Regions from separate parts of the Burkholderia sp. BCC1999 genome, predicted to be linked through region 2. Evidence: riboswitches for the same ligand, from Rfam matches in the RefSeq annotation. Region 2 holds a riboswitch; the other holds the start of a gene.

Region 1 (4,411 bases), on a different contig from region 2:
GTCGGGCTTGCGCACGTCATACAGCGTGACCGGCAGCGGCTGGCGCCACGTGTCGAAGCGGCCGAGCGGTTCCGCATGCGCGAGCGACACGCGCGTGAGCGTGCCGCCGTGCGCGTCGCGCCACGCGGCGAGCGCCATCTCGCCTTGCAGCGTGACCGCGTTCGCGACCAGCCGGCCGCCGGGTTTCAGCGATGCCCAGCACGCGTCGAGCACGCCGGGCGCCGTCGCACCGCCGCCGATGAAGATCGCGTCGGGCGTCGCGAGCCCTGCAAGCGCGTCGGGCGCGCGGCCCGCGACGAGCTGCAGGCCCGGGACGCCGAGCGCGTCGCGGTTGTGTTCGATGAAGCGCTGCCGTTCCGCATGCGCTTCGATCGCGATCGCCTGGCAGGACGGATGCGCACGCATCCATTCGATGCCGATCGAACCGCTGCCCGCGCCGACGTCCCACAGCAGTTCGCCGGGCGCGGGCGCGAGGCGCCCGAGCGTCATCGCGCGCAGGTCGCGCTTGGTGAGCTGGCCGTCGTGGCGGTAGGCATCGTCGGGCAGGCCGGGCGTGAGCGCGCGACGTGGCGCGTCGGGGCCGGCCTGGCAGTCGAGCGCGACAAGATTGAGCGCGGCCGTTTCCGCAACGCTCCAGTCCTGCGCGAGGCCGTCGAGACGCCGCTCGAGCGGACCGCCCAGATGTTCGAACACGCTGATGCGCGTCGGCCCGAAGCCGCGCGCGGCGAGTTCGGCCGCGACGGCGGCCGGCGTGCGGCCGTCGGCGCTCAGCACGAACAGGCGCCGGCCCGGCAGCAGATGCCGCGCAAGCGTCGCGAGCGGACGGCCGACCAGCGAGACCGCGCCGACGTCCTGCAATGCCCAGCCGAGGCGCGCGGCCGCGAGCGACAGCGACGACGGTGCGGGCAGCACACGCCAGTCATCGGAGGAAAGCTGGCGCGCGAGCGTCGCGCCGACGCCGAACAGCATCGGGTCGCCGCTCGCGAGCACGCAAACGGGCGAGCCGCGCCGCGCGAGCACGCCCGCGAGATCGAACGGCGACGGCCACGCTTCGCGTTCGGCACGCAGCCGTGCGGGCAGCATGTCGAGATGCCGTTTCGCACCGACGACGAGCGTCGCGTCGAGCAGCGCGCGACGTGCGCTGCGCCCAAGCCCCGCGTAACCGTCGTCGCCGATGCCCACTACCGTCAGCCACGCCGTCATGCACCCTTCCCCATCGTTCGATTCCCTGCAATTTATTGCGATGCGCGGCCGTCGTGCTGCCGCGCGTTGATTCGTTGACGCCCGTCGCCACCGCCTGCCCGGACACGCGATGCGGCAGCGATGTCAGCCGTGCGGCGCGCCGCCGAGGTAGTTCAGCAAGGTCAGATACATGCCGGCGATCGATGCGACCAGCAGCCAGCCGAGCAGCAGCCACACGAACGGCCGCACACCGCCTCGCCTGAACAGCCAGGTTCCGCCGGCCACGATCGGCACGACGAGGCCGACGAGCCCGACATTCTTCGGCCACTGCGCGGACGGCGCAAACGGAATCAGCGTGAATGCGAGCAGCATCCATGCGGGGATGCCCAGCAAGGCCAGCGCAATCCCCATGCCGAACAGCTCCGTCCTGCCGAGTTTCATCATTGCGGATCCCGGCGGCTCGCCGGTCGGATGTCGAGCCGCCAATCGTACCATCCGCGCGCGCTCGCGCAGTCCGCCGCAGCCGTGCTGCGACGCGGCTGCAGGGCAAACCCGCCGATGCCGGAGCGTCGTGAAAATCGGGTATCCTACGGCCGTTCGTTCGCCGGTGCCCTTCGGGGCCGAAGAGGGAACACAGGGCGCGCCACGCGCCGCTGTGGCTGCCCCCGCAACTGTAGACAGCGAGCCGATCTCCCCTTCATGCCACTGGTTTCACCGGGAAGGCCGGGAGCCGGCGCCGACCTGTCAGCCAGGAGACCTGCCGGCCAGAAAGTGCGTGCGTGCCAGTCGGCGTCGGGCGGGGTGTACCGATGCGTTGGCCGCGGCGCGACACTGTCCCGGTATCCCGTTGAGTTCCGCCCCCGATTCGATTCCTGCATCGCCCGTCGTGCGCCCGTCGGCTTGCCCGGGGCTCGTGCGCGTGGTCGCGGCCGCCGATGGCGGCCTGTGCCGGATCAAGCTGCCGGGCGGCCGGCTCGATGCACGCCAGGCGCGCGCGATTGCCGCCGCCGCACGTGCGTACGGCTCCGGCGCGATCGACGCGACCAATCGCGCGAATCTCCAGCTGCGCGGCATTCGCGACGGTGCCGCCGACGCGCTGACGCGTGCGTTGCTCGATGCGGGGCTCGGCCCGCGCGCCGAGGCGGCGGCAGGTTCGGCCAACGATACGGCCGCGCTCGCCGCGAGCGACGACGTCCGCAACATCATGCTCAGCCCGCTCGCCGGGCACGATCCCGCCGCGCTCATCGATAGCCACGCACTCGCCATTCCGCTGCTCGACATGCTGGCCAGCGAGCCGCGCCGTGGCGAGCTGTCGCCCAAATTCTCGATCCAGCTCGACGGCGGCGAATCGGTGGTGGAGCTCGACCATCCGCACGACATCTGGCTGGCCGCATGGCGCCGCGCCGACGGCGCGGTACGCATCGCGGCCGGGCTGGCCGGCTGCCCGCCGGTCGTAGATGGCGACCGGCCTGCGTCGGTCGATGTGTCGCCCGATCAGGCGGTCGCGCTGGTCCGCGCACTGCTGCTCGCGTTCCTCGATCTCGCGCCAGCCGATGTCACGCGGATGCGCGCATTGCTGGCAGCGTGCGGCGAACGCGCGTTACTCGAACGCGCGCGGCACTACCTGCCCTTCCCGCTCACGGCCGATCTCGCGCTCGCCGGCTGGCGGCGCACGCGCACCGATCGGGCGCTGCGTTTCGGCATGCGCCCGTCGCTCGATGCGGCGCGCGGCAGCGTCGGTGCGCAATGCGTGCTCGGGCGGCTCGACGCGACGCAGCTGGAACGGCTCGCCGCGCTGGCCGAAGCCGATGGCGACGGCACGCTGTCGATGACGCCGTGGCAAGGCGTGTTTCTGCACGGTGTGCCGAACGAACGCGCCCCGGCCACGCTCGACGCACTCGCGTCGCTCGGCCTCGTGTGCCGGCCGTCGGACCCGCTTGCGACACTCGTCGCCTGTACCGGCAGCGCGGGCTGTGCGAAAGCACGCGCCGACACGAAACACGACGCGCTCGCACTCGCCGCGCGCATCGGCCATCCGGTCGACGTGCACCTGACCGGTTGCGAACGCCATTGCGCGATGCCGCATCCCGCGACGCATACGCTCGTCGCGGTGGCGCCCGCGCATTACGACCTTTACCGGCGCGACGCGGCCGAGGGCCTCGGCGCCCCGCTTGCGCGCCATCTGACGATTGACCAGGCCGCGGCCCGTTTGACGGGCGCGCGGCACAGCCAGGACACCACCGATGCTTGACTACATTCGCGACGGGCAGGAAATCTATCGCCAGTCGTTCGCGACGATCCGCGCCGAGGCCGACCTGTCACAGGTTCCGCCCGACCTCGAGAAACTCGCGGTGCGCGTGATCCATGCATGCGGGATGGTCGACGTCGTCTACGACCTGCGCTTCTCGGCCGGCGCCGGCTCGGCGGGCCGTACGGCGCTCGCGGCCGGCGCGCCGATCCTGTGCGACGCGAGGATGGTCGCCGAAGGCATCACGCGCGCGCGGCTGCCGGCCGACAACCGCGTGATCTGCACACTCGGCGAGCCGGAAGTGCCCGATCTCGCGCGCCATCTCGGCAACACGCGCTCGGCCGCCGCACTCGAATTGTGGCGTCCGCATCTCGCGGGCAGCGTCGTCGTGATCGGCAATGCGCCGACCGCGCTGTTCCACCTGCTCGACATGCTCGACGCCGGCGCGCCGCGCCCCGCGCTGATCCTCGGTTTTCCGGTCGGCTTCATCGGCGCGGCCGAATCGAAGGCGATGCTCGATGCCGACAGCCGTGGCGTGCCGTACGTCGCGCTGCTCGGCCGACGCGGCGGCAGCGCGATGGCTGCCGCCGCGGTCAACGCGCTCGCGACGGAGGTCGAATGACGACCGCACGCGGACGCCTGTTCGGGGTCGGCGTCGGCCCCGGCGATCCTGAACTGATGACGATCAAGGCGCTGCGCGTGCTGCAGGCGGCGCCCGTGGTCGCGTATTTCGTCGCTAAGGGCAAGAAAGGCAATGCGTACGGCATCGTCGAAGCGCACCTGCTCGACGGGCAGACGCAACTGCCGCTCGTCTATCCGGTGACGACCGAAGCACTGCCGCCGCCGCTCTGCTACGAGACGGTGATCGCCGACTTCTACGACACGGCAGCCGAGATCGTCGCCGCACACCTCGACGCGGGGCGCGACGTCGCGGTGATCTGCGAAGGCGACCCGTTCTTCTACGGCTCGTACATGTACCTG
Region 2 (4,411 bases):
GGCAAGCACGATCGACGCCGGCAGCGTCAGCACCCACGCGAGCACGAGGCTGCGCACCGTGCCCCATTGCAGCCCCGACCCGTTCGCCGCCATCGTGCCCGCGACACCCGACGACAGCACGTGCGTCGTCGACACCGGCAGCCCGTACACGTCGGCGGCGCCGATCGTCAGCATCGCGACGAGTTCGGCCGATGCGCCCTGTCCATACGTCAGATGCTGCTTGCCGATTTTCTCGCCGACGGTCACGACGATCCGTTTCCAGCCGACCATCGTACCGAGGCCCAGCGCGATCGCGACGGCAACCTTCACCCACGTCGGAATGAATTTGGTCGCGTGGTCGAGCTGCTTGCGATAGTTGTCGATCGCGAGCTTGTCGTCGGCGGCGAACGCGGGCTGGCCCGACTTCTCGATCAGGCGGATTGCTTCGGACACCAGATACATCGTGTTGCGCACGTTGTCGACGTCACGCTGCGGCACGGCTGCCATCGAGCCCGACGCGCCGACCGCGGTCGCGAGCGACGTCGACAGCTGCTGCACGGCCGGCAGCACGGCGGGCGTCAGTTCACGACGCTGCACGTAGTGTTCGACGTCGGCGCGCGGGTTCGCGGACGGCGCGACGCCGTTCGTATACTTCCCGAATGTCGCGGCGGCCTGGGTCGCGACCGCCACGAACGTCTGCGATTCGGCCGGCGTGACGGCCTTGTTCAGTGCATACGCAGTCGGTACCGTGCCGATCAGGATCAGCATGATGAGGCCCATCCCTTTCTGCCCGTCGTTCGACCCGTGCGCGAACGACACGCCCGTGCAGGTCAGGATCAGCAGGCAGCGAATCCAGAACGGCGGCGGCTGATCCTTCGGCGGCTCCTTGTACAGCTCCGGGATCCGCACGAGCGTCTTCAGCACGAGCAGCAGCAGCGCTGCGCACAGAAAGCCGACGATCGGCGAGAACAGCAGCGACTTGCCGACACCGAGCGCCTGGCCCCAGTCGACGCCGCTCGTACCCGACGGCCCGTGCATCAGCTGGTTCATCAGCCCGACGCCGATGATCGACCCGATCAGCGTATGCGAACTCGACGACGGCAACCCGAAATACCAGGTCGCGAGGTTCCACACGATTGCGGCGATCAGCAGTGCGAACACCATCGCGAAACCCGCGCCGCTGCCGACCTGCAGGATCAGCTCGACCGGCAACAACTGCAGGATCCCGAATGCGACGGCGCCGCTCGAGACCATCACGCCCAGGAAGTTCCACATGCCGGACCAGATCACCGCGACGTTGGGCGTCAGCGAGTGCGTGTAGATCACGGTGGCGACCGCGTTCGCGGTGTCATGGAAGCCGTTGACGAATTCGAAGCCGAGCGCGATCAGCAGCGCGGCGCCGAGCAGCAGGTACGGGAACAGCTTCCCTTCGCGGACCGGCGACAGATCGTCGATCAGGTGCGTGGCGATATAGATCGCACCGAGCGCGAGCACCAGCAGGAAGACGGCATAGCCGACCTGTCTGGTGCGTTCGACGGAGCCCGAGTTGTTCGGTGCGGACGAAGCAGGTTGATTCATGACGGCATCTCGTAAGGGAACCGCGTCCGATCCTATCTGCGGCCAGCAGTCAGTTTGATGACAGTCGGGATCACGAACGGTGTGTCTTACAGCGATGTAAGGTGTGCTTGCGGCGAGACGCGTCGGCTCGTATCGCGATTCACATCGTGACCGCGACGCGGAAGGGGCTCACGCGTGAGTGTCGCGCCGATCGTCGTCCCCGCTCAACGTCCAGCCATGTGGCGACGCAACGAACGTCGTGCAGGACAGCGGCGGGACGTCGATGCGGGTTGCTGCCTTCGAATCCATCCGCAGCACGTGTGCGACGGCCGCGCGGACGATTGGCGCATGTGTGACTGCGACGATGTCGCGGTCGTGCTGCAGCGCGTTCAACCATGTGCCGACGCGGCGCATGGTTGCTTCGAACGATTCACCGCTGTGCGGCGACGCCGACGGATTTCCGATCCACGCACCCAGTTCGTCCGGCAAGTCGCGAGCGAGGTCGTGCAAGCGCTGGCCTCGCCAGTTGCCGTAATCGATGTCGCGCAGCGCGTCGTCGATGTCGACATCAAGGCCGAGCGCATCGGCGGTCTGCCGCGCGCAGCAAGCAGGGCTGCATAGCACGAGCACGCCGGCGGTACCCGCCCACCGGTCGCGTAGCGCTGCGGCTTCGGCGAGCCCGTGTGTATCGAGCGGATCGTCGTCGGGAAACGTGCCGGTACGCATCGCCCGGGTCGATGCGTGTGCGATCAGGCGTAGCGAGGCATGCAGGGTCATGTCGGTTTTCGGGGGGGCCGGAGCGGGACGCGATCGCCTTTGCGCGATCACTTCAATACACGAACGTTCGCGCGTACAATTCGCCCGATACGAAACGCGGAAGCCGGTGCAATTCCGGCGCGGTCGCGCCACTGTAACCGGGGAATCCATGATCCCGGAAGCCAGACCTGCCTTCGTACCCATCCAACATTTGTCGGGGCGCGATTCCCCTGAGGTGCATCCATGAGCGAAGCAGTGCTGAAGCCGGCAGTCGTGCCGGCACCCATCCCCGTCCGTGAACTGTTGCCGTGGGCCGTATTCGTCGGCCTGATCCTGTTGCTCGCCCTCTATTTCGTCGGCGCGGAACAAGGCGCGACGTCGCTCGTGCCGGGCATGTACGTCCACGAATTCGTCCACGACGGCCGCCATCTGCTCGGCTTTCCCTGCCACTGACGCGGAGGTCATGATGGTCGGAAAGCTGCTCATGCGCGGGATGCTCGCAGGCATCGCCGCAGGCCTCCTCACGTTCGGTTTCGCCAGAGTCGTCGGTGAACCGCAAGTCGATCAGGCGATCTCCTTCGAAGAAAAAGCCGACGCCGCCAAAGGCGACGCACCGGAGCCCGAGCTGGTCAGCCGCCACACGCAGGCCGGCCTCGGGCTGCTGACGGGCGTCGTGACCTACGGCGCGGCATTCGGCGGGCTGTTCTCGCTGGTCTTCGCGTTTGCCTACGGGCGGGGCAGCCGCCTTCCGGCCCGTCCGCTGGCCGCGTGGCTCGCGCTGGCGGCGTTCGTCGCGCTCGTGATCGTGCCGAACCTCAAGTACCCGGCCAATCCGCCGTCGGTCGGCGATCCCGACACGATCGGCTATCGCACGGGCCTGTTTTTCCTGATGATCGCGATCTCGGTCGCGACGATGGTGTTCTCGGTCAGCGTGCGCCGCCATTTGCTGGCGAAGCTCGGCCAGTGGAACGCGTCGATCGTCGCCGGGCTCGTGTTTGTCGCGATCATCGCGGCCGTGCAGATCGGGCTGCCGTCGGTCAGCGAGCTGCCGGCCGATTTCCCGGCCGCCGTGCTGTGGAAGTTCCGCGTCGCGGCGATCGGCATGCAGGTGATCATGTGGACGACGATCGGCCTGCTGTTCGGCGCGTGGGTCGAGCGCAGCGAACGCGTCGGCGTGCGCGCCGCGTAACGCACAGCGCAACGGAGCGGAGCGCGCCTAGCGCAGGATGCGCGGCGCGCTCCACGTCGATTCGCGCGCGAGCGCGACGAACGCGGCCAGATAGTCGATCGATGCCTCCGCTTCGCGAATGCCGAGGAAGATCTGCTTCGAGATCCCCTTCTTGCCGAGCTTGACCGGCACGACCGGCATCCGGTCCGCGTACTCGTCGGCCAGCCATCTCGGCAGCGCGGCCACGCCGCGTTCGCTCGCCACCATCTGCAGCATGATGTCGGTGGTCTCGATCGATTTGTGCCGCCTCGGCACGATGCCGGCCGGCGTCAGGAACTGGTTGTAGATGTCGAGCCGGTCGGTCTCGACCGGGTACGTGATGAGGATCTCGTCGGTCAGTTGCTCGGGCGTCACGTAGTCGGCGTTCGCGAACCGGTGCGAGTCGGCGACCACCAGCACCTGCTCGTAGTCGAACACGGGATCGAAGCGCAGGCCCGGCTTGTTCAGCGGATCGGGCGTCACGAGTACATCGATGTCATGGCCGAACAGCGCGCCGATACCGCCGAACTGGAAGCGCTGCTTCACGTCCACGTCGACGTCGGGCCAGCGCGACAGGTACGGCGACACGACCTTCAGCAGCCACTGGTAGCACGGGTGGCACTCCATCCCGATGCGCAGCGTGCCGCGCTCGCCCTTCGCGTACTGCTTCATCCGCTCCTCGGCAAGCTCGAACTGCGGCAGCAGCCGGTTCGCCAGTTTCAGCAGATATTGCCCGCCCTGCGTGAGCCGCAGGCCGCGGCCTTCGCGGTCCCAGATCGGTGTGCCGAGCTGCTGCTCGATTTTCCGGACGGTATGGCTGAGCGCCGATTGCGTGAGGTGCAGCGCATTGGCGGCTGCGGTCAGCGAGCCCTGGCGCTCGACTTCACGAATGACGACGAGATGGAATCGTTC

The links. A riboswitch is a leader RNA that binds a small molecule or an ion and turns the genes downstream of it on or off. The one in region 2 is predicted to bind cobalamin.
Region 1: another riboswitch for cobalamin. It lies ahead of cobG (precorrin-3B synthase); the one in region 2 lies ahead of U5809_RS30625 (CbtB domain-containing protein).

The regions. Positions count from the first base shown of each region.
Region 1 covers NZ_CAJPHP010000012.1:4,517-8,927, forward strand. Annotated here, with positions in the region: gene cbiE (precorrin-6y C5,15-methyltransferase (decarboxylating) subunit CbiE) at 1-1,203, opposite strand, end outside; gene U5809_RS18600 (hypothetical protein) at 1,327-1,623, opposite strand; cobalamin riboswitch at 1,771-1,962, shown strand; gene cobG (precorrin-3B synthase) at 2,069-3,433, shown strand; gene U5809_RS18610 (precorrin-8X methylmutase) at 3,426-4,052, shown strand; gene U5809_RS18615 (precorrin-2 C(20)-methyltransferase) at 4,049-4,411, shown strand, end outside.
Region 2 covers NZ_CAJPHP010000028.1:97,643-102,053, reverse strand. Annotated here, with positions in the region: gene U5809_RS30635 (inorganic phosphate transporter) at 1-1,557, opposite strand, end outside; gene U5809_RS30630 (histidine phosphatase family protein) at 1,726-2,313, opposite strand; cobalamin riboswitch at 2,360-2,503, shown strand; gene U5809_RS30625 (CbtB domain-containing protein) at 2,536-2,745, shown strand; gene U5809_RS30620 (CbtA family protein) at 2,759-3,481, shown strand; gene U5809_RS30615 (LysR family transcriptional regulator) at 3,509-4,411, opposite strand, start outside.